DNA from 3 places in the Paenibacillus sp. 7523-1 genome. Region 1 is predicted to be linked to each of the others. Evidence: riboswitches for the same ligand, from Rfam matches in the RefSeq annotation. Region 1 holds a riboswitch; each other region holds the start of a gene.
What was found. A riboswitch is a leader RNA that binds a small molecule or an ion and turns the genes downstream of it on or off. The one in region 1 is predicted to bind cyclic di-AMP.
Positions count from the first base shown of each region.

Region 2: another riboswitch for cyclic di-AMP. It lies ahead of CHH60_RS29105 (C40 family peptidase); the one in region 1 lies ahead of CHH60_RS19025 (hypothetical protein).
Region 3: another riboswitch for cyclic di-AMP. It lies ahead of CHH60_RS00730 (3D domain-containing protein); the one in region 1 lies ahead of CHH60_RS19025 (hypothetical protein).

Region 1 covers NZ_NPBR01000017.1:100,823-108,003, forward strand. Annotated here, with positions in the region: gene CHH60_RS18990 (DUF6612 family protein) at 1-181, opposite strand, end outside; gene CHH60_RS18995 (thiol-disulfide oxidoreductase DCC family protein) at 277-699, opposite strand; gene CHH60_RS19000 (hypothetical protein) at 848-1,126, opposite strand; gene CHH60_RS19005 (zinc ribbon domain-containing protein) at 1,277-1,522, opposite strand; gene CHH60_RS19010 (organic hydroperoxide resistance protein) at 1,728-2,147, opposite strand; gene CHH60_RS19015 (Nramp family divalent metal transporter) at 2,579-3,874, shown strand; gene CHH60_RS19020 (HAD family hydrolase) at 4,037-4,720, opposite strand; gene CHH60_RS19025 (hypothetical protein) at 4,891-5,286, opposite strand; cyclic di-AMP (ydaO/yuaA leader) riboswitch at 5,405-5,577, opposite strand; gene CHH60_RS19030 (glutathione peroxidase) at 5,946-6,422, shown strand; tRNA gene CHH60_RS19035 (tRNA-Leu) at 6,561-6,643, opposite strand; gene CHH60_RS19040 (urease accessory protein UreF) at 7,069-7,181, shown strand, end outside.
Region 2 covers NZ_NPBR01000034.1:27,745-34,925, reverse strand. Annotated here, with positions in the region: gene motB (flagellar motor protein MotB) at 1-146, opposite strand, end outside; gene motA (flagellar motor stator protein MotA) at 133-933, opposite strand; gene CHH60_RS29130 (hypothetical protein) at 1,169-1,462, shown strand; gene CHH60_RS29125 (4a-hydroxytetrahydrobiopterin dehydratase) at 1,724-2,020, shown strand; gene rbsK (ribokinase) at 2,039-3,049, shown strand; gene CHH60_RS29115 (c-type cytochrome) at 3,124-3,483, opposite strand; gene CHH60_RS29110 (GNAT family N-acetyltransferase) at 3,638-4,150, opposite strand; gene CHH60_RS29105 (C40 family peptidase) at 4,442-4,912, opposite strand; cyclic di-AMP (ydaO/yuaA leader) riboswitch at 4,916-5,053, opposite strand; gene CHH60_RS29100 (hypothetical protein) at 5,314-6,156, opposite strand; gene CHH60_RS29095 (M1 family metallopeptidase) at 6,167-7,181, opposite strand, start outside.
Region 3 covers NZ_NPBR01000002.1:135,545-142,725, forward strand. Annotated here, with positions in the region: gene CHH60_RS00715 (M20 family metallopeptidase) at 1-962, opposite strand, end outside; gene CHH60_RS00720 (ABC transporter substrate-binding protein/permease) at 1,167-2,606, shown strand; gene CHH60_RS00725 (amino acid ABC transporter ATP-binding protein) at 2,593-3,318, shown strand; cyclic di-AMP (ydaO/yuaA leader) riboswitch at 3,584-3,782, shown strand; gene CHH60_RS00730 (3D domain-containing protein) at 3,785-4,459, shown strand; gene CHH60_RS00735 (polysaccharide deacetylase family protein) at 4,586-5,377, opposite strand; gene CHH60_RS00740 (hypothetical protein) at 5,529-5,870, shown strand; gene CHH60_RS00745 (PspA/IM30 family protein) at 5,993-6,664, shown strand; gene CHH60_RS00750 (DUF350 domain-containing protein) at 6,760-7,161, shown strand.

The sequences.
Region 1 (7,181 bases):
TTTTGGTAATCAATTCTTCCAGTGTAGGGATCTGTTGTTCCTGCTCTGCAGGTGTATTGCCCTCGTTTGTCGCTTCGTTGCCAGCCGGCGGCGTTGCAGTGCTGTTATCCGCATCGTCACCGCATGCTGTCAGGCTTACTGCCAATAATGCCCCGATAATGAATGTCGTCCATTTCTTCAACTGTTTGTCCTCCCAAAATAGATGTGATCCGTATTCATTACCCAAATGTTTCCTTTATTAATCATGTTTGTGGTACATGCGTTCTCTAGTACGATTTACAAAAATCGATTCTTGATCTCAGGTGTCGGCAGCATACACGCTTCGTCCTTGCCAAACCACCGGTAACGATTACGAGCCACCCAGTTATATACGGCATTACGAATGAATTTGGGCACAATAATAAAGACATATAATAATGGATACGGAAATTTTAGACCTTTGGCCAGCCGCAGTGCTGCTGTCGAACGTGTATAGTAATGGCCATTTTCGATAAGTACAAATGTATCCATGCTGTCTGTAGACAGATTTCCTTTCTTCAGCAAGTCCTTGGCTACATCGGATTGGAGCGATGCAAAATGATATTTCCCTTCCGGATCACGTTTGATAATCCATTTGGTTAATCCTTGGCAAAAGTGGCAAACCCCGTCCACGAGTACAATCGGGTGTCCCTCATGCTCATCCGCTCGAATTGATGTCATAATTGAAGCCTCCTCATTTATGCTGTTAGATTAACTTACCCACTTTTCACCTTCACGTTCGCTGTCCACTAAATTTATACTACTCAAAAGGAATTGAATAGAAAAAGAGCGCAGGCTCTAAAGCCTACGCTCGTATCTGTTGGGGCAATTACTCAGCAATTGCCTTTTCCATCCACTCATCTTCAATCATTTGTTGGTGCAGGTCTCCTGCCCATTGGTCCATGCATTTGCAAATGAAATCTTTGCGGCATACTGGACAAGGCGTTTTCTGCAGACGGCTGATAGCTGTCATCTTCCATTCCGGAGATTTGGAGTAGAATACGCGGCACTGTGTGCCATCTACCAGCTTCATCGTAAATTCATACAATCCGTCATTTTCGTTTTTGCTGGCTACTTGCAATTTTGCAATACGTGGTCTATAAGACATGGATATCACCTGTCAATTCAAATTTGTTTCCTGCATGACTTTTCTCAGTACTAAGTCATATTAAAGAAATTTTAGTTCGATGTCAACTCAGGGAGCACGAACCTCCCAGCTTATTTTGAATGGATTCCATACCCACCAAGTTATGCCACACTATCCGCCGAACAAAATATCCAATATTGTGCCTACCTGACCCTGCTTTTTGCCTTTCAGTACATCGGGGTCGAATACTTCCACATAACCGCATGAGGAACAGGCTACGAACAAATAGTGGTTATGCTGAATATCGAACATTTTGCTAAGACCAGCCCCGGACATTGAGACTTCCTTGATGTTGCAATCCGTTCCCCGACATTTCGTACATACAAACCTTCGCTCAATCATCTCTTCAATACTCATTTGCATTCCCCCTTTTTCAGATGCCTGGCATGAAGCAAGAGTATAATTATGTAAAAGAGTACGCGATCTGACCTGCAATCTCCTGCATGTCTTCTGATTTTAAAATACAAAGCCCTGCCGTTTGCCAGCAGGGCTTGTACCGAACAACAGGTATCCATGATAGCCTGCTTAATATATCTCTCCCTTTACTCCAGCGAGTATCGGTTTATACCACGTTCAGTACGACATCAATGTTGCCACGAGTCGCTTTGGAATACGGGCAAAAATCATGAGCCTTGCGAGCCAGATCCTCTGCCTGACTGTGATCCACACCCGGCATGCTTACATCCAGTCGGACCGACAACTGGAATCCGTCATCCGCAGGGTCTTTTCCAATGGATACATTACTTGTTACCGTCACATCTTCCAGTTTAACGCCTGCTTTACGCGCCACGTTGGCAAGAGCACTTTCGTAACATGCACCGTAGCCTGCTGCAAAGAGCTGCTCAGGGTTCGTACCTTCACCGCCGGATCCACCCAGTTCTTTTGGCATTTTCAGATCATGTTTAAGGACTCCATCCGATGAAGTTACCGAACCTGTACGTCCACCTTTGACTGTCGCAGTTGCTGTATATAAAGCTTCCATTAGAATCTCTCCTTTTTCTCCAATATTTTTGCTGCCTACAATTCAATTTAAACTTCTGGCTTAATTTGAAACGGTTTTGGGTTACTTCATCAGCTTCTGCATCTTTGTCATTTTCATGCATCCATCCCGCCATCTGCATAACGCGATTTATGATATAAGTTAAATTTTCTGAAGTTGGGTAATATACTAAGGATCTGTAACCTCATCCGCTTCTCATTTTGTCCATCTACATAAAAGTTGCACTAGACAAAAATTATTGAATGAGTACAATGTAAGTAACGACATATATTTTCAGACATATAAAAGTGAATGACCCCGGTCTTCATCATAAGGAAAATCAATACGATTATTATTAAAAAGTCAGGTGAACATGTATGAGTAAAAAAAATCCATTCAATTCTCCTTCGGCTGAGCAATTAGCCGCAGCAGGCATGGCTCCCTCCCTCGGGGAAGCACACAGCTCCATGAAAGTTCCGAAAAACGCCGTCTGGTGGAAAAAATTCCTCGCCTTTGTCGGCCCCGGTTATCTGGTGGCTGTCGGCTATATGGACCCGGGTAACTGGGCAACAGATATTGCCGGCGGTTCCAAGTTCGGTTATACGCTATTATCCGTTATTTTAATCTCAAACCTTATGGCCGTCGTATTACAGTCCCTTGCAGGTAAGCTTGGTATTGTAACCGGACGCGATCTGGCCCAAGCTTGCCGCGAACGGTTCAGTATGCCGGTTGTCATTATGCTCTGGGCTCTGTGCGAACTGGCCATTGCTGCTACAGATTTGGCTGAGGTCATCGGTTCAGCCATCGCACTGAAGCTCCTGTTCAACATCCCGATGTTATACGGCGTCATTATTACGGCTGTGGATGTTCTGATTATCCTTTTGCTGCAAAATAAAGGCTTCCGCGCCCTGGAAACACTGGTCATCGTGCTGATGGCAACCATCGCCCTCTGCTTCGGGATTGACCTGTTTCTTGCCAAACCGGATATGGGCGGGGTACTCACCGGCTTTGTACCAAGTGCCGAGATACTACAGAATCCAGCGATGCTGTATATTGCCATCGGAATCATTGGAGCAACGGTTATGCCGCACAATCTGTACCTGCATTCATCCATCGTGCAGACCCGGCAGATCGAACAGACAACTCAGGGGAAAAGAGAAGCCATTCGTTACTCCACTATGGATTCAACGATCGCTTTGACCCTGGCCCTGTTTATCAACGCTGCCATACTCATTGTGTCAGCCGCTGTATTTCACAGCGCAGGCATGACACAGGTCGCTGAGATTGCAGATGCTTATCACTTGCTCACACCTCTGCTGGGCACAACCATTGCAAGTATCCTGTTTGGTGTCGCTCTGCTGGCCTCAGGTCAGAACTCTACGCTTACAGGTACACTGTCCGGACAGATTGTCATGGAAGGTTTCCTGAACATTCGGATTCCGGCTTGGCTCCGCCGGCTCGTGACCCGATTAATTGCGATCATCCCTGCCGTTATTGTGACGGCTATCGCCGGCGAACATGGAACGGAAGAATTGCTGATTTTGAGCCAGGTGATTCTATCCTTGCAGCTGCCTTTTGCCGTTATTCCACTTGTGATGTTTACGAGTGACAAAAAAAGCATGGGCGCATTCGCCAACAAACTGTGGCTCAAAGTCGTCTCTTGGATCATCGCTGCTGTGATTGTGGTTCTGAACGTTTATCTGATTATCCAAACCATCATGCTGTTTTAATCTATATAGCGCTAAAACCGTTTCCCTCTTACTATAGATTTATAAAAAAAGGCTGATCCCTCATCAAGAATATACTTGAGGGGATCAGCCTTTTAGCTTGCCGTACACTTGCCTTGTCCAGTATTTAATGACGCGAAGGTCATCTCTTTTTAATTTTATCCGCTAACCTTCAGAAGGCACAAGCAGTGGAATAATCTGCTCCAAGGCTTCGATGGTCCAGTCTGCATGCTCTTGGCCCTCCAGCTCAGGCTGAAATCGTCCATAGCCCTGCAAAATCCGAATCGTTCGCATCCCCAGCTTCTTGGCAGGAATGATATCGTTATCAATCCGATCCCCAATCATGACTGCTTCCTGGGGTTCACATCCCGCCTGCTTCAAAGCCACAGCATAGAGTTCCGGATCCGGCTTGGATACGCCTTCTTCTGCCGAGCAAGCCAGTACATCCACGTACCTCCGCAGACCGTAGCTCTCCAGGCGCTCTGCTGTCCCTAGACTCTGATTGGCAATAATGCCAATTCGATAATGGTGTGACAATTCCTTCAACACCGCGTCAGCAGAAGCGAAGGGTTTCTCCAATTCCTTCCGGAACTTCAACTTCTCCTGGATCTGCTCCCTATGACGTTCATCGCTGATTAGCGTTCGAATGGCTACCCTCATGGGCCACTGCTCATAATTTCGGTAACACGAGGCAAATATCTCTCGCACTTCCTCTATTTTCACCGGATATCCAAGCAAGCAGGCTTCTTTTACAAACTGCCCTATAATATCATCTACCGGCTCCCATTCGTCCACCAGCGTATCTCCTACATCAAAGAACAACCATTTTAACCCCCGTACATCCGGCACGCCTATTCCTCCTTGTTAGCCATGAACGCAATCTCTAAATCAGCAATGTACATTAATGCTCAAATAAAAAAGAAGACCCACCATCATGCATGAGTCTCCTCAGAATTCCGTTTTTCCACAAGTTCAATTATAACAGGCACCTTACACCGGATCAATCGGCAGCTATCACATTAACCATTAAGCAAGAAGCCAACTTCTCCATTAAGGGAATACACAATGCGGTCAGCTCCCATCCCGCGGTAAATGCCTTTGGGGTGACTCTGTTCCGTAATCACACATAGTGATTTGGAGGTCCAGGAACGGCAGATCTGCAAATAGCGGCAGGTCAGGTTCAAACTGTTCTCGAAAATAAAAACGTTGCCTACACTCGACTGCGGTAGAAACCACTTCTGAGCTTCAGCTGTATTCATGCGAATGACGTTCTCCACTCCGATTCTGCGGAGCTTCCGTTCTTCCCCTGCACTGTTAGTCAGAACGGCAAACGGCATTTTTTTGTACATCAACAGCTTGATAAACTTGCGGCCTGCTTCATTCGGTGCTGTTACTAGAATCATCTCATTATCCATCGTTCGTTCCTCCCTTGGCGTGAAAAGACAACAAAAAAGAAGCGTGGGGGACCAAGGCCTCCCGAACGCTTCTTGAATAACCCATGACGAAAACGCCATGAATATGCGTACGGCTTGTTGCCTCTCCCTTTAACGCTTACGAGGTTAGCTGACGGATTCGGGCGCGAGAGTCGCCCTATTTCCGGCTTGCACCGAAAAATTCACCCCATGGATTAGCTGCAATGACAGCCGTTCCGATTGGTTCCCCCGTTTCCCACCCATGAATGAATGGAAACTCAGCGATTAAAACATCGTTCCTGTTTCATGTATTGACCAGAGCGATATTATCGTTTGTTTCGTTGTTCATGTTAAGTTTAATTGAAATAGAAATTACGATATGAATCATACACCCGCGACATGTTAGTGTAAAGTCCGGTCAGATCAGCGAATGGACGAATTTAAGGCATTACACATCAATGATATCGCTTACAACCAATCCATTCTCCATCCATCTCTGTGAATCTCGCTAATTCTCGTCCTTATGAAAAACGTATGTAATTTTAAATATCTGTAAGTAAACATAGGAATTTATTTAATTAGTTTTGCATTATCTAATTGTAAGCAATATAATATAACTATAGGTATCATTAACCCATTATACGATATGGAGGCGACTGATCATGTCCGTTTATGACTACAAAGTCAATACCCTTCGGGGCCAGGAAGTCGAGATGTCCGATTATCGCAACAAGGTGCTGCTAATTGTAAATACGGCGAGCAAATGTGGTCTGACCCCGCAATTTGAAGGCTTACAGGAACTCTATAACAAATTCAAAGACCGGCAGTTTGAAGTACTAGGCTTCCCAAGTAACCAATTCGCTCAGGAAAAAGGATCTTCCGACGATATTGCTGAGTTCTGTCAGATGAATTACGGTGTAAGCTTTCCTATGTTTGAGAAAATTGATGTTAATGGCTCAAGCGCTCACCCACTATTCCAACACCTGACAACAGAGGCACCGGGACTGCTCGGATCCAAAGCCATCAAGTGGAACTTCACCAAATTCCTCGTTGATCAGAACGGACGTGTCATGAAGCGTTATGCTCCAAAAACGACTCCTGACCAAATTGAGGCTGATATTGAGAAACTGCTGAAATAAATCAATATGGAGAGGCCATAATCAACAGGGAACCAGAGAAAGTCCGGTTCTCTGTGAATGGCCTTTTTTTATTGTATTTCCAACGCAAAAAAAGAGGTTTTCCATATTCGGAAAACCTCTTCTTGTCGTACAATATGATGCGGTCGAGAGGACTCGAACCTCCACGGGCATACGCCCACTACCCCCTCAAGATAGCGTGTCTGCCATTCCACCACGACCGCATGTCGTAAATAATCGGCAACAAAATTGATTATACAGGTTTACATTATAAAAGTAAAGCACTTTTATAAAAACTACTTTTGCACCTGTGTTTCCCCTCCAAATATCGGTTTTTTTCGTCATGATCTTTTAACTGCTGCATACATTAAATTTCAATTCATTTATACATCCTCATTTTTAATTTTAGCTCCCCATACGAAAGTGTATCATATACCTATCATTAGTTTTCTAGCATTTAATCATTACGAGTCATATAATATAACATTAAAATATATTTAAAACTCAAAAGCAAGAAATTGTTGACAAAATACGGATGTTTATGTGATTATATATATCATATAATTCGGATTTTAAACATAAAAGGATTCAGAAATCAATAATAATGTTATATAATATAACATTTTACGAACATAGGAGGCGAAAGACCGTGAACCGTGGGAATAAGCTGCTCGATTATGTCAAACTGCTTGATTCCTCCATTCATGTCGGAGGTTTTACCCATTCATTTGGTATGGATGTACACATCGCTGAAGGCAGCAT
Region 2 (7,181 bases), on a different contig from region 1:
TGTTCGAACTTGGCTGCATCGAGAGAACTCATGGAGAACAACGTAATAAACAGGGCAAGCAACAGTGTCATCAAGTCAGAATACGGGAGCAACCAGCTCTCGTCTATATGTTCTTCATGCGGCTCATGTTTTTTAGCCTTTTTCACCTGATGATCCCTCCTTCTCTTCCAGCTGTCTACGTTCGGAAGGTGTCAGGAATACAGATAATTTTTGGTTGATGGCAATGGTGGAAACACCAGATTGAATGGATAACAATCCTTCAACCATCATCAGCTTGATCTCCATCTCTTTCTTGGACATCCGCTTCAACTTGTTGGACATCGGGTGCCACAACACGTAACCACTAAAAATACCGAGGAGTGTCGCGATGAACGCAGCCGCAATCGCGTGAGATAGCTTTTCCATATCACTAAGGTCGGCCAGGGCTGCAATCAGACCTACAACGGCCCCGAGAACCCCGAGTGTTGGAGCGTACATCCCCGCTTGTGCGAAGATCAATGCGCCTCCGCGGTGACGCTCTTCGGTGGCATGGATATCTTCCATCAAAACATCACTAACAAATTCCTGGTCGTTGCCGTCAATAATCATGCGCATACCGCTGCGAAGGAATTGATCGTCAATCTCTTCGACTTTTGATTCCAGTGCCAGCAAACCTTCACGACGGGTAGTGGAAGCCCAATCCATAAATGTGCCGATCAGTGAAACACGGTCAATCAGTTGCTGCTTTTTGAAGAGTACCCCGAAAAGCTTGGGGATTTTTTTAACTTCAGACATTGGAAATGCCATGAAGATTGTTGCTGCTGTACCAACAAAGATAATAACGTAGGCTGCCGGGTTGTTAACCAGATTAATCAGGGGAGCACCCTTCAGGAACATCCCGAGAACAAGTGAAACCAGCCCTAAAACTAGTCCGATAATCGTTGAAATTTCCATCATACACCTCATCCATGAGATAAAATTGAATCCTTTCAAGCGGCTGTATTCGGGCTTCCGGGCGAATGTTTGGCCGCAATCCGTTTAACCTATGGCATTTTTTAGAAATGCTGTAACAGCTGAAACGGTCATGTATAGTATTTATCGACCAGAAGGCCTTTTTTTTTAAGGGTTATTTTCAGGTATAATAAGAACAAATCAGCTCTTTAGGGGCCAAACAGGAGTGAAAAAGCCAATGGGCGTAAAGCATGGACGGGATTATGAAGGAATATTGACAGATTTGACACAGGCGATCGGCCGCATTCCGGACCGATACGTTTTTTTTGAAATGGATGCAGAGGATTGGTCCCGTTTGGGTGAAAACGAGCAGCTCGAAGTAGACGAAGCTCTGGCAGAGGACTTGTTCTATGCGCTGGGCACAGAGTCGGTCATTCCTGTAGGGAGTGGTGTGGTTATCCATGACAAGGAGCAGCATCGCATTCATATTTTGATTGGGGAAGAAGAATTGACATTTGTACCCCTAATCTAGGGCTGAATATAAGACGAATTCTAGCGAGGAAGCCGGGAGGGTAAACGCCTGGAAGCCTTACCGCTATTGGCTCTAACGCCATTTACAGTATTGGATTTTGATTTCCGTACGTGGTAAGATGAGAGTCATGAAACGGGCGAGCCGCAGAGCGGCTAACCTATGACGGTTGGGGTTACTGTGGTAGCACCAAGGTTTCGGATGGCATGAGGGACAGGGTTAGAGACTACCCTTGTGCCGTCTTTATGGGGAGGAAGATAACGTATGGTTTTTACGCAAGAAGAAGTCGAAGCTCATCTGGGAAGGCTGGAAGGCTGGGAACTAGAAGAGGGACGGTGGATTGTCCGCAAGTTCGTATTTTCCAACTACATGAAAGGGATTGCATTCGTGGATGAGGTCGCCGCGATCTCGGAAGCATTTAATCATCACCCTTTTATTACGATTGATTATACAACGGTTACGCTGCGTCTCACGTCGTGGGATGAGGGTGGAATTACATCTGTAGATATTAAGGAAGCAGAGCAGTTTAACGAAACGTTTGAGAAAATGAGGACGACATAGCCGGAATCGGTTATCGTTGTGCTGCCAAGAAATGAGGAAGCATACATGTCAGACATGAATCAGAATAAGCCTCTGATCGCGGTTGTAGGCAGTCTCAATATGGACCTCGTGGTGAAGACCGATATCATCCCGGAAGAGGGAGAAACGGTAAGCGGTGAGAAGCTTCACTATCTGGCTGGCGGCAAAGGGGCTAACCAAGCCGTTGCTGCTGCACGTCTGGGTGGACAGACCAAGATGATTGGAGCAGTGGGTTCGGACGGTTTTGGGGAACGCTTGCTGCACAGTCTGACGGATAGTGGGGCAGATGCCTCGCAGGTTCGTGTATTGGAAGACACTGTAACAGGTACAGCATCCATCTGGCTCTCCAAGGGAGACAACCGGATTATCGTTATTCCTGGAGCGAATGGACAAGTGGTGCCGGAGATGCTGGAAGAGGCGGATACGGTAAAAAGCCTGACTGCAGCCGCAGCGGTGCTGCTGCAGCTGGAGATCCCGCTGCCAGCGGTCACCCGCGCCGCCGAACTGGCGGCAGAAGGCAGCGCACTGGTGGTGCTCAACCCGGCTCCAGCGGTGCCGGGTCTGCCCCAGGAGCTCCTGCGGTGCGTCGACGTGGTCACGCCGAACCGCAGCGAGCTTGCCGTGCTTACCGGCCGGGATGATCTCCGGCCGGAAGACGTGGATGCGGCGGTCGCAGAGCTCGCCGCATCGCTCGGGGCCGCTGTCGTCACGACGCTCGGCCCCGAGGGGGCTGTGTACGCGGCAGCGCCTGGCGGCCGCGTACAGGCTGGGCGTGCCGGCGCTTGCCGTGCGCCGGGCTACCCCGTAAGCGCCGTCGATACGACCGGCGCTGGCGATTGTTTCAACGGCGCGCTGGCGGTAGCCCTTGCGCGCGGGGAAACCCTGGACGCGGCAGTAGGCTATGCCATGGGAGCGGCCGCGTTATCCGTAACGAAGCTCGGCGCCCAGTCGGGGATGCCGTATGCACGTGAAGTGGAAGCCTTTTTGGCAGAACACTCAGCCAGAGGCTGAACGATATGACGAAGAGGCCCGTACCATTCCCGAGAGGGAAGGCAGGGGCCTCTTTGCTGCGTATCTCGTTATCCTTATTTCTTCTCGGCCAGCCACATCGCGATATTGGCAATTTCCTCGTCCTTCAGTTTGTCCTTGAAGGAAGGCATGCCTCCGCCTTTACCTTTGACAATGGTAGAGTAGATCTTCTCCACATCATCCTTGCTGCCGATGTTAGCTAGAGCAGGTCCTACGCCACCTTGAAGCTGATCCCCGTGACACGTGATACAATTGGCTTTGACCAGTGCTTCAGCCTGTCCGGCATCCATTGCGACTTCCGGCATGGTTGGTTTCGCTTCTTCAGCCACTTCCTCTTTCCCTGGAAGCGTAAACATTAATACAATAGCCAATGCGCATGCTGCAAAAAATACCCCGCTCATGATCCATTTGTGCATCCGTTATGTCCCCTCCAGAATGAAAGATCATCTAAACTGAAACTGTCCATATCATTATAACGGAACCTGTTAAGACATCATAGCATTTTGTGGTAATTTTTTGAACTAATCACATAAACGGGCATGAATTTCTTTTGGTTATGCGGTTTAAGGGTTAACGAGGTCCTTCATAGACCATGCAATAAAAAGGCATCAAACCACTTGGTGTCTGTCGTTCATACGTATCCTGGGTGACAAATCCAGCCTTGTGATAAACCCGAATAGCCCGCGTATTCCAGGTGAGCACTTCGAGATCGATCTCATGACTAGGGTTCCGCCGAATGGCTTCCTTCACGATCGCAGAGACGAAGGCAGTACCGCGACCTTGTCCACACTGTTCAGGGTGCATACCAAGTCCAATGCGCGTCACGCCTTCAAGAGGAAAGAATTGAACGAATCCGCAAAGTTGGTCCTGCTCTCCGAGTACAACAGCATATTGCTCTTTTCGAAGCTGCTCGTCCCCGAATTCAACCTCCAGCGCCTTCATCTGTTCCCAGGGCAGCCAGGTATAGATGTTATAGGGTGGTTCATATGTCCAGCTGCAGATCAATGCTGCATGTTCTTCTTGCATCGGCACAACGTGAAACGTTACAGAAGCTTCATCCACACCACTGCACGCTCCTTTCATTGTGAACAAGCTACTTCTAGTCATACGCTAATCGTTTATAACATATGTCATTTCATATTTAATCCTGATTTTACTCTACAAAAGAGGAGGGCATTTGGCAAGGTTTTGCTTCCTTGAAAAAAAGTGAAACAAAAGTTCCGGGAATTTCGTTTATATTATAGTAGGATGGGTAAAAACATCATAAGGGCATGGACGAACAAGCACAAAAAAACCGCCGGATACATTCCTGCGGAGAATGTACCGGGCGGTTGATTTATGCTTCGTTACAGTATGATGTTGCTCAGCTTGTCCCTAGTCGAGGGCCAGTGACTCATATGCGTCCGTGCTCATAATCCGTTTAGCGCCAACATAGCGGTTGGCCCAGTAGTTCTCACTCAAAGAACTAATGGTAACTCCTTTGGAAGACGAGGAGTGTGCAAACTTACCTTCACCCACGAAAATCCCTACGTGTGAAACCCCTTTACCCGTTGTATTGAAGAATACCAGATCGCCTGGTCTCATTTCCATGCGGGATACCGAGTCACCCATGTCGAATTGGGAACTGGATTGACGAGCCAAATCGATGCCCAGCTTTTCGAATACATACCGTGTGAATCCAGAGCAGTCAAAGCCGTTAAGCGTTGTTCCACCACTTTTGTATGTAGTTCCCATTGCTGAATCAATTACTTTATCCATTTTTGAATCTGCGAATGCGCTGCCTGCTCCAAGCGATAGTGCGAATGTTAAGCTAAGGACAGCTGCTGTTAATTTCTTTTTGAACAAGAGATATACCCCTTCCAACGCCTGCGAGGTTAGCTTAAGGATTCGGTTGAAGGTCCCCTATGATCCCTCTGTAGCAAGATCAATTCACCCATAACTGGTTCCCCCGCTTCCCAGGTGCCAGGAATTTGGCTATGCTAGTTGTGCACCTGCGAAATCAAGAAATGACGATTTAATTTTAAGTAGTTACAATTCATAAGGTAAAGATTACAAAGTTGTTACTAAAAACTCACTGCGATTATTGTAACAGAGGAGTAAAGCTTTGGCAACGTTTAACAAGAAAATTAGCAAAAAAAACCTCGACCTTTGACGGGGAAAGGTTGAGGTTTGCTTTTTTGAAGCGTAAACATTGACACAAGTTTACATGAAGATGGTAACAATTTTTGAGCGGTTCATTACACTTTTTAACCTTTGGAGGACTTGGACTGCCAAAGGCGGAAATGAGCACATATCTTCCATATATCCAACAAACATCTGGCGAGCGGATAGGTTTGTTGCAGGATCAGACCGATGAGACCTGTCAGGAACCACGACGCAGATGTGAAGGCACCGAAGATGAGCAGATGAATTCCTCCCAGAACCACTGCGATACCAATGAGAGAAATGATATGACGCAAGGCGAGCAATAGACCGAGAAATGTACCTTTTACCCCGCCCTGACTCTCGGGTGCTGTGACGCCAAACTGCATATATAACAAAGCATGATGTACGATCCATCCATACACGATCCATCCAGCTACATATGGAATGCCTGGCAGCAGCAGCTGCAGCGAGTGGAATCCATCCAGAAAGATACTATACAGCTTGGGGATCAGCCAGTACGCAGGCAGCAGTAATAATAGCGTTTTAATGAAATGAAGCAGCATCATCGGTTTCCACAGTGCCTTGATCCCACGTATAAAAGGAATACGTTCTTCTGTATGATTGAAGTGTTGTAATGAATAGAGTAGCCCTGCCTTAATGAGAGGGGTAATCAGCATGCGGAGCAGGAGCATGGCCCCAAGTATCCATAAATAACGATGTACCTCGGGATGGGTAGACAGACTGAGCTGGCTTTCCATTTTGAATAAAATGGTACTCAGCTCCCCAGCGTCAGGGTCCGGATAGCGCAGCAGCAAGGGAATGACTGCCGATTGCACCATTTTATAGATGAAGTAACCCCATACTAGCTGATAGAGAAACAAAAGTGCCACAATGAACATATGCTGACGGACGAGAAACCAGCCCTCACGTATTTTTGCTTTCACTGTCTCCACCTCACCATGACAGACCTCCGAATATAGCTTCAATGAGCTTGGTTACACTCATGCTCCAGCGGAACTTGGATGGTTCATCCAGACCGGCTTTCAAAAAGTTATTCATATGACGGTTCTCCAGCACAACGGTATATAACGGATCGGTCATGGCCCAGGATACAGGCGAGCTGTACGTTAACTTGTACGTAATTCGACCGTTACTGCCATCCCATTCCTTGGCGACGATGTGTCCATCTTCAAAAACGATGCGAACGGGGATTTTCTCGTAGTCGCTGCCTTTCTTTACTAATGTTACCGATGATTCGTACAACGTTTGACCGTCTTTCTCAACAGGCTTGACCTGGATATTCTCCACGGCGAAGTCGGCCATTCCGTCCCCATATACGTATTGATTAAAATAATCAGACCAGGACTTATGAGTCACTTGCTCCACGACCTTTTGGAAATCGGCCGAAGTAGGATGTTTGAACCGATATTTTTTAACATAAGTTGAAAGAATGCGTTCCATCGTTTTGGCGCCTACTTGTTGTTCGATGCCCAGCAGCACAAGCTTGCCCCTTGTGTAAACATTGGCTGCGTAATGATTCTGGGAATCAAACTTCCAGGACTCCTGCGTGAGTGAGGCAGGTGAAGTAATTAAGCCGGATTGAACGGGCAGATTCGGAATAAGTCCGTATTCCTGTTCCATCAGTTTGTCTTCTGCGTAAGAGGTGAACCCCTCATCCAGCCAAGCTTCTTCAAATTCATTGCTGGCAACCATACCATAGAAGTACTGATGGCCTATCTCGTGTACAACCGTGCGTTCCAGATCGTAGCCTGGTGTAGTATCGTCCGCACCGAAGGCTGTAACTAAGGTAGGATACTCCATGCCGCCTGCTCCATTGCCTGTCTTCGGGGGAACAACGATAGAGAGCGTGGAATACGGATACGGACCAAACCACTTGCTGTAATTCGAAAGAGCTGCTTTGGCTGCATAGAAGTAACGTTCCTTCAGATCCTGGTGGGCCGGGTCCAGA
Region 3 (7,181 bases), on a different contig from region 1:
GATACGTTACCGATATCCATGGAGCCATGATCATCTCCGCTAACAATCTCGTCTTGAGGAATACCGAGTTCCATGAGGTTTTCACTGAACGTTGCAGATAAAGATTCATTGGTTACCATCTCATCATATGACGTTTCATAATTCGAAGTCACAAGACGACAGCCTGTTTGGAGCGCAGAACCTTCGGCAATTTGTATGACACGCTGCGTTAGTATGTTAAGCTCTTTTCTGGTTGCGGCGCGTACGTAAAATTGGGCTGAAGCGTAGTCGGGAATGATGTTGGCAGCCTGACCACCGCTATTAATAACACCATGGATCCGCACTGTACTTCTCACTTGCTGGCGGAATGCATTAATGCCGTTAAAGGTTTGAATGACGGCATCGAGAGCATTAATCCCTTCATGCGGACTGGCCGCGGCGTGAGAGGATTTCCCGTGGAATTCGAATTGCACGGCATCAATGGCCAGAGAGCTGCCCGATTTCTCATAAGCATAGTAAGGATGGGCCATCAGTGCGACATCACAATCATCAAACAGACCTGCTTCAGCCATTGGAACTTTGGCGCCACGAGTTTCCTCAGCAGGTGTGCCGAAGACTTTTAACGTTCCTCCAACTTCATCCAAAATGGACTTTAGACCGACAGCAGCACCCAGACTCATCATACATATCAGATGATGGCCGCAAGCGTGACCAATCTCGGGAAGTGCATCGTATTCGCATAACAGCGCTATGGTTGGTCCTTTTTTGGCAGCAGCGTAGGTGCCGATAAAAGCCGTATCCAATCCAAGTACGGGAGCTTCTACTTCAAAACCGTGAAATATCAGTTCTTCCTTTAAACGGGCAGAAGCAAGGTATTCCTCGTTCCCGAGTTCGGGATTGGCACCAATGTATGATGAAATCTCCTTAAAACGGGAAGCATATTGATCAATAACCGACAAAATTTGTGATTTGGTATGTGTCATCGTGAACTCCTTCGTGCAAAATGAAAATAATTTAGTCATTATATCATGTTTGCTTGGTTTTTTCAGAAACAAGTCAGGATTTGTAAGTTGAAAACTCATTGCATAATCATGCATTGTACTTTATAATGACTCAGGCATCAACATGAGGAAGCACATAATGTATGTAAGGGGAGAACAGGGTTGAAATTGATTAGTCGTTACACCATGATGCTGTTGACCTTTGTCGTTTTATTGACGGCTGCCGTTCCTTCGGCGCTGGCAAGTGGAACTACAGGCACTTCAGACAGTAAAAAATTGGTTCTCGGCACGAGTGCCGACTTTGCACCATATGAATTCCATAAAGTGATTAATGGCAAGGATGAGATTGTCGGATTCGATATTGCCATTGCCAAAGAGATTGCTGCCGATTTGGGCGTAGAACTTGTAATAGAAGATATGGGTTTCGACGGCCTGCTGCCTGCATTGCAGAGTGGACGCGTGGATATTGTTATTTCAGGCATGACACCGACAGAGGACCGCAAGAAAAGTATCGACTTCTCCGATACCTACTATAAATCGAAACAAGTCATCATGGTTCGCAATGAGGATAAAGACAAATACCCAACCATGGCTGAACTGGAAAATGAAAAGATCGGAGCACAAAAAGGTTCGATCCAGGAAACAATCGGACAGAAGATTCCTGGAGCCAAGCTGACGTCTCTTGATAAAATCTCGGACATTGTGCTTCAACTGCAAACTAAACGGATTAACGCTGCAATCGTTGAAGATACAGTTGCCGCAGGATACCTGGATGATATGATCGGACTTGCGCCTGCAGTTCCGGACGAAGAGCAGGTAGCAGCAGCGATCGGTATTCGCAAAGGCAATACGGAATTGCTGAATGCCGTTAATGGTACGCTTGAACGACTGAAGAGCGAAAATAAAATTGATCAGATGGTAACGGAAGCCAGTCAATTAATGGCAGACCGTGAGGTCAAATCGCCAAATATTTTTGAAGTATTCTGGCAATACAAAAGCTTTTATGCTACGGGGGTTGGTTATACCCTCCTATTGTCCGCACTTGGCGTAATCTTCGGGGTAATTATCGGTTTGATCATTTGCATGTTCCGGATGCATGATATGGCCATTTTACGTTGGATTGGTACGGCATATGTTGAAGTGATTCGCGGGACGCCGATGCTGGTTCAACTGATGATTATCTATTATGGCCTTTCCCTGACCTTCGGTATTAATTTCTCGGCTCTTCAAGCCGGTATTATCACACTCTCCATCAACAGTGGTGCTTACCTGGCAGAGATCTTCCGTGCAGGGATTCAAGGAGTTGACCGGGGTCAACTGGAAGCTGCCCGTTCGCTTGGGATGGATAGAGCCGCGGCCATGAGATTTATTATTTTGCCACAAGCTTTCAAAGCTGTACTGCCTGCCATCGGTAATGAATTCGTAACCATTATCAAGGAATCGTCCATTATCTCGGTCATTGGTATGGTTGATATCATGTATCAGGCAAGTGTAGTCAAAAACATTACGTACCAAGGAATGAATCCGTTCCTTATTGCAGCAGCCATATACTTTGTATTGACATTTATTTTGTCCAAGCTGCTGGGTCGACTGGAAAGGAAGTTGAGTGCAAGTGATAGACGTTAGACAACTATACAAATCCTACGATAAAAACGAAGTACTTAAAGGCATAGATGTCACGATTGGCAAGGGCGAGGTCGTTGTTGTGATTGGTCCTTCAGGATCAGGCAAAAGTACTTTCCTTCGCTGTCTTAACTTGTTGGAGCAGCCTACTTCAGGTGAAATTAATTTCGAAGGCGTATCGATCACAGATCCCAAACACAACATTAATGCAACCCGGGAAAAAATGGGGATGGTGTTCCAGCACTTTAATCTGTTTCCGCATAAAACCGTGGAGCAAAACATTACCATTGCCCCGATTAAAGTCAAAAAGCAATCTGCACAGGAAGCCAAGCAGATCGCCACAGACTTGCTCAAAACCGTTGGGTTATTGGATAAAAAAGATGCTTATCCGAGTCAGCTGTCTGGTGGACAGAAGCAGCGGATTGCCATTGCCAGAGCGCTTGCGATGCAGCCGCATGTGATGCTGTTTGACGAGCCAACGTCTGCACTTGACCCGGAAATGGTTGGTGAAGTACTCGACGTTATGAAACGCCTGGCTGAAGGCGGCATGACGATGGTTATTGTTACCCACGAAATGGGCTTTGCCCGTGAAGTGGGTGATCGCATCATCTTTATGGATGGCGGTGTAATTGTGGAAGAGGGCACACCGGATGAAGTATTTGGTCAACCTAAGAATCCACGTACACGTGACTTCCTCGGTAAAGTCTTGTCATAACCTTTGAGCATGATCCAGTCAGTGAACCGGATTAAATAGAACGAACAAAAAAAGAAATCAAACAACCTTGCTCACGTCACGTTAGCAGGGTTGTTTTTTTGATTATGGATAAGTATCCAGTGTCGTAAAAGTAACGTTTCTGTCATCGTTCCAGAGCTGCTTGATCGCTCTTTAACAAGAAAAATCCTTATTTCTAAAGCCGCATAATGTGTTGTTCAATACAGTTGGTAACATTTACTACGGACCTTGGTTACAAAATTGTGATATATTGTTCCTGCCGAAACTTCCTGAGGAGGAAGTGTGGAGGATGTAATGATGCAGACCGTGGGGGGAAGTTTGAAACGCACGCTGCTTGGGGTGAATTAGGGATACATAACGCAAGACGAATGTAACAGAGACCTATAGGGTGGTTTCCTCCATCCGAATCCGACAACTAACTTCGCAGGCACAATGAGGGAGGAAGACCATGATTAAGAAGAGAACTATAGCCAAAACAGCAACAGCCCTATTGACAGCAGCAATGCTCATTCAGGCCGTTCCAGCTCACGCTGATTCTGTTCACGTGGCCAAAGAGGGGGATACCTTCTATACCTTATCGAAACAATATGGAGTTGGACTGAACACACTGGTTAAAGCAAACAGTGATATTTCACCTTACAACATTTATGGTGGTTTGAAAATTACGATTCCTGGAAAAGCAAACACAGCCTCAGCTGCTCCAGCTGCGAAGAGCTCTACAGGTGCAAAGACGATTGCGACCGCTAGCCTTGATGTAAATGCTGACGATAAAGTCGTTGAGGCCTGGGGCAAAACGTTTGATTATAGTAAATCCATTGATGTGAAAGCAACAGCATACTCTGCAGCCGCTTCCGAAAATGGTGGATGGGGTGCTGTTGATTACTTCGGTAATCCACTTGAACTCGGCACGATTGCAGTAGACCCTAGTGTCATCCCACTGGGTACAAAGGTTCTTGTTACGGGTCACTCCCATCCGGCGCTGCCTAAGCAGGCATTTGTGGCTACTGCCCGGGATGTCGGTGGAGCGATCAAAGGGAAACGAATTGACATTTTCATTCCTGGAAGCCAGAAGTCTGTGAGTACCTTTGGTTTTCAGGACGTTGAACTTTATATCTTGAAATAAGTATCAGTGCTACAAAAGGGTGCCTTTATTACACGATGAACGCGTAATAAGGGTACCCTTTGTCTTTATTAAAACGCGCAAGATTGTTAATTCATAACTTATGTGTTTCCTCTACTAAGCCGAGTATTATTTGCTTTTTGGCAATTGCAGCATCTCGTCCAAAGTCACCAGATTGAAGCCCCTGCATCGCAGTTCATCTATAATCTCCGGAAGTGCTCCAATGGTACCGGACAGATTGGAGCCCACGCCTCCGCCCGCATGTTGAAGAATGATGGAGCCTGGTTTGACTGCAGATAAGACATTCTGCTTCACTTGTTCTTTGCTAAGGCCTTTCCAATCCAGCGAATCCACATTCCAATTGACGATGCTGTATTGCTGTCTTGCGGCCCATTGCAGCTGTTTTTCATTAATATCCCCGTATGGAGGACGAATCATTTTTGGTGTATACCCGGTCAGTTTACGAATAATGTCGCCGGTATGTAGAATTTGTTTGCGAAAAGCATTCAAAGACAGCTTACTGAATTCAGGGTGGTTGTAACTGTGGTTCCCAACAATGTGACCTTCCCTAACGATCCGTCTGACGAGGTCGGGATGTTTCTCTGCCCGGTTGCCAACAATAAAGAAAGTCGCTTTAACATTATATTTCTTTAAAATATCCAATACCTGCGGAGTGAAGCGCGGATCAGGTACATCATCAAAAGTCAGTGCTACCTGTCTGGTTGAAGGACCATTGGTCTTGAACGTATCGGCATATTTCTGCCTTAGCTGACCGAGTGTCAGCTGTTCATCCTCAGATAGATCCGGCTTTGCAGCAGGCATGCTCTCTCGAACGGGTTTTGCCAGCAGTTGTCCAGGTGAATAGCTTCCACTCATAAAGATAAGGATCAACATGGAGAATGCGATGAGGCGAATACGCATGATATAGCCTCCTTTGTCAAATTGCGTTCTCTTTGGTATGCCCGTGTTGATGGTCCATTATGCATAAATGTGAGATGTTTCATTGTCCAATTCAGTCATTAAGCTCATAATTCCACCATTACATATACTCCAAAAGGATGGGTGGATTAGGATGGGTACGTATGATTTGAAATCGGTTCGTTTGCAGGTCATTGAAGCTGGAGAAGATAAGATATTTTTGGTCACGGGTGGGAAAGCTCATATAGGGGCTGTGGCGACCTTTTATCCGGAAAGAGAACGCGTGGTGGGGACGGCAGTCCATATACCGGGGCATAAGGAACAGGAATTGTGTGAGCGTCTTGCACGTAAGGCCGCAAATTCTCTTAAGGTGACTGTAACCGTTATTATGGGGATTCATTTTGACGCCATTACACGTGTACAGATTGATGAGATCGTACAGACGGCGGAAAAGCTGCTCGATGATCATTTAACCCTGGCGAATGATACAAAATAGTATATTTTGGGTGAATCTGAATCGTGTTTTATGATTTTTTTTGGTAAAATTGAAACGGGATGAAGGTTACCACGTATGTATGATTATATACAAGATGTAAATCGACTAGGAGGAATACCATAATGTCCATTTTCAAACGTTTGCGTGATTTAACGATGTCTAACATTAATGCCATTATTGACAAGGCAGAAGATCCAATCAAAATGACGGATCAATATATCCGTGATATGCAGGAAGATCTGGAAGATGCAGAGAAGGCTGTTGCTCAACAAATCGCGATTGAGAAAAAGTTCAAGCAGCTGTTCGAGGAACAGGAAGCATTGGTGAAGAAACGTGAGGAGCAAGCTCATACCGCAGCACGTGCACAGAACATGGAGCTGGCGCGCCGGGCTCTGGAAGAGAAAAAAGCTGCTGAAGTAAAAATGGCAGAATACAAAACAAGCTATGATCAGAACAAGGCTTCGGCAGACAATCTGCGCGGCAAGCTGGATGAAATGCGCAAGCAATTGACACAAATGAAAAACAAGCGTGAAACGTTGGTAGCGCGTTATAATGCAGCAAAAGCACAAACCGAAATCAACAAAGCGTTGAACGGATTCAGCTCCGATACAGCGAGTGCTGGCATGAAACGTATGGAAGAGAAAATGATGCAAATGGAAGCACAGGCTGAAGCAAGCAACGAGATGTCTTCCAAAGGAAAATCACTTGATGAAGAGTTCGAGAAACTCGGCAAGGATCAGGCCGTTGAAGATGAACTGGCGGCACTCATGAAGCAGTACGAAAATAAGAACTAAACCTTGCATCTTAAGCAGGGTTCCTAGCGGAGGAGAGACAGCGTTTCTCCTTCGCTTTTAAATGCGGTTCATGTTGATAAGTGGGGGCTGTGTAAATGGATTTGAACATTTTGGCGATGCTGGTCTGGACATTATCTGGTTCGGTTTTGCTTTTTGTTTTGATGTATGTGGATTCATTGTTTACGAAGTATAAGGATTTTGCGGAAGTTAAGGCAGGGAACATGGCAGTTACAACACGGATGGTCATGAAGCTGTTTGCTCAAGGGTATGTGCTTGCCACTTCGATTTCGACAGCGGGTCATCTGGGTGAAGCGTTGCTTGTATCCGTTGTTTCGTTTGTCATCCTGCTTATTCTGGAAAGCGTTGTGCATTTTATGATTCGCACGTGGGCCAATCTCGATTTGGACACAGGAATTCAGCAAGGGAAGACAGGATATGGCTTGTTCTCAGGTGCCTTGCACATCGTGGGCGCATTAATTATTGCAGCTTGTTTATAAGATAACGAACGGGAGTAATG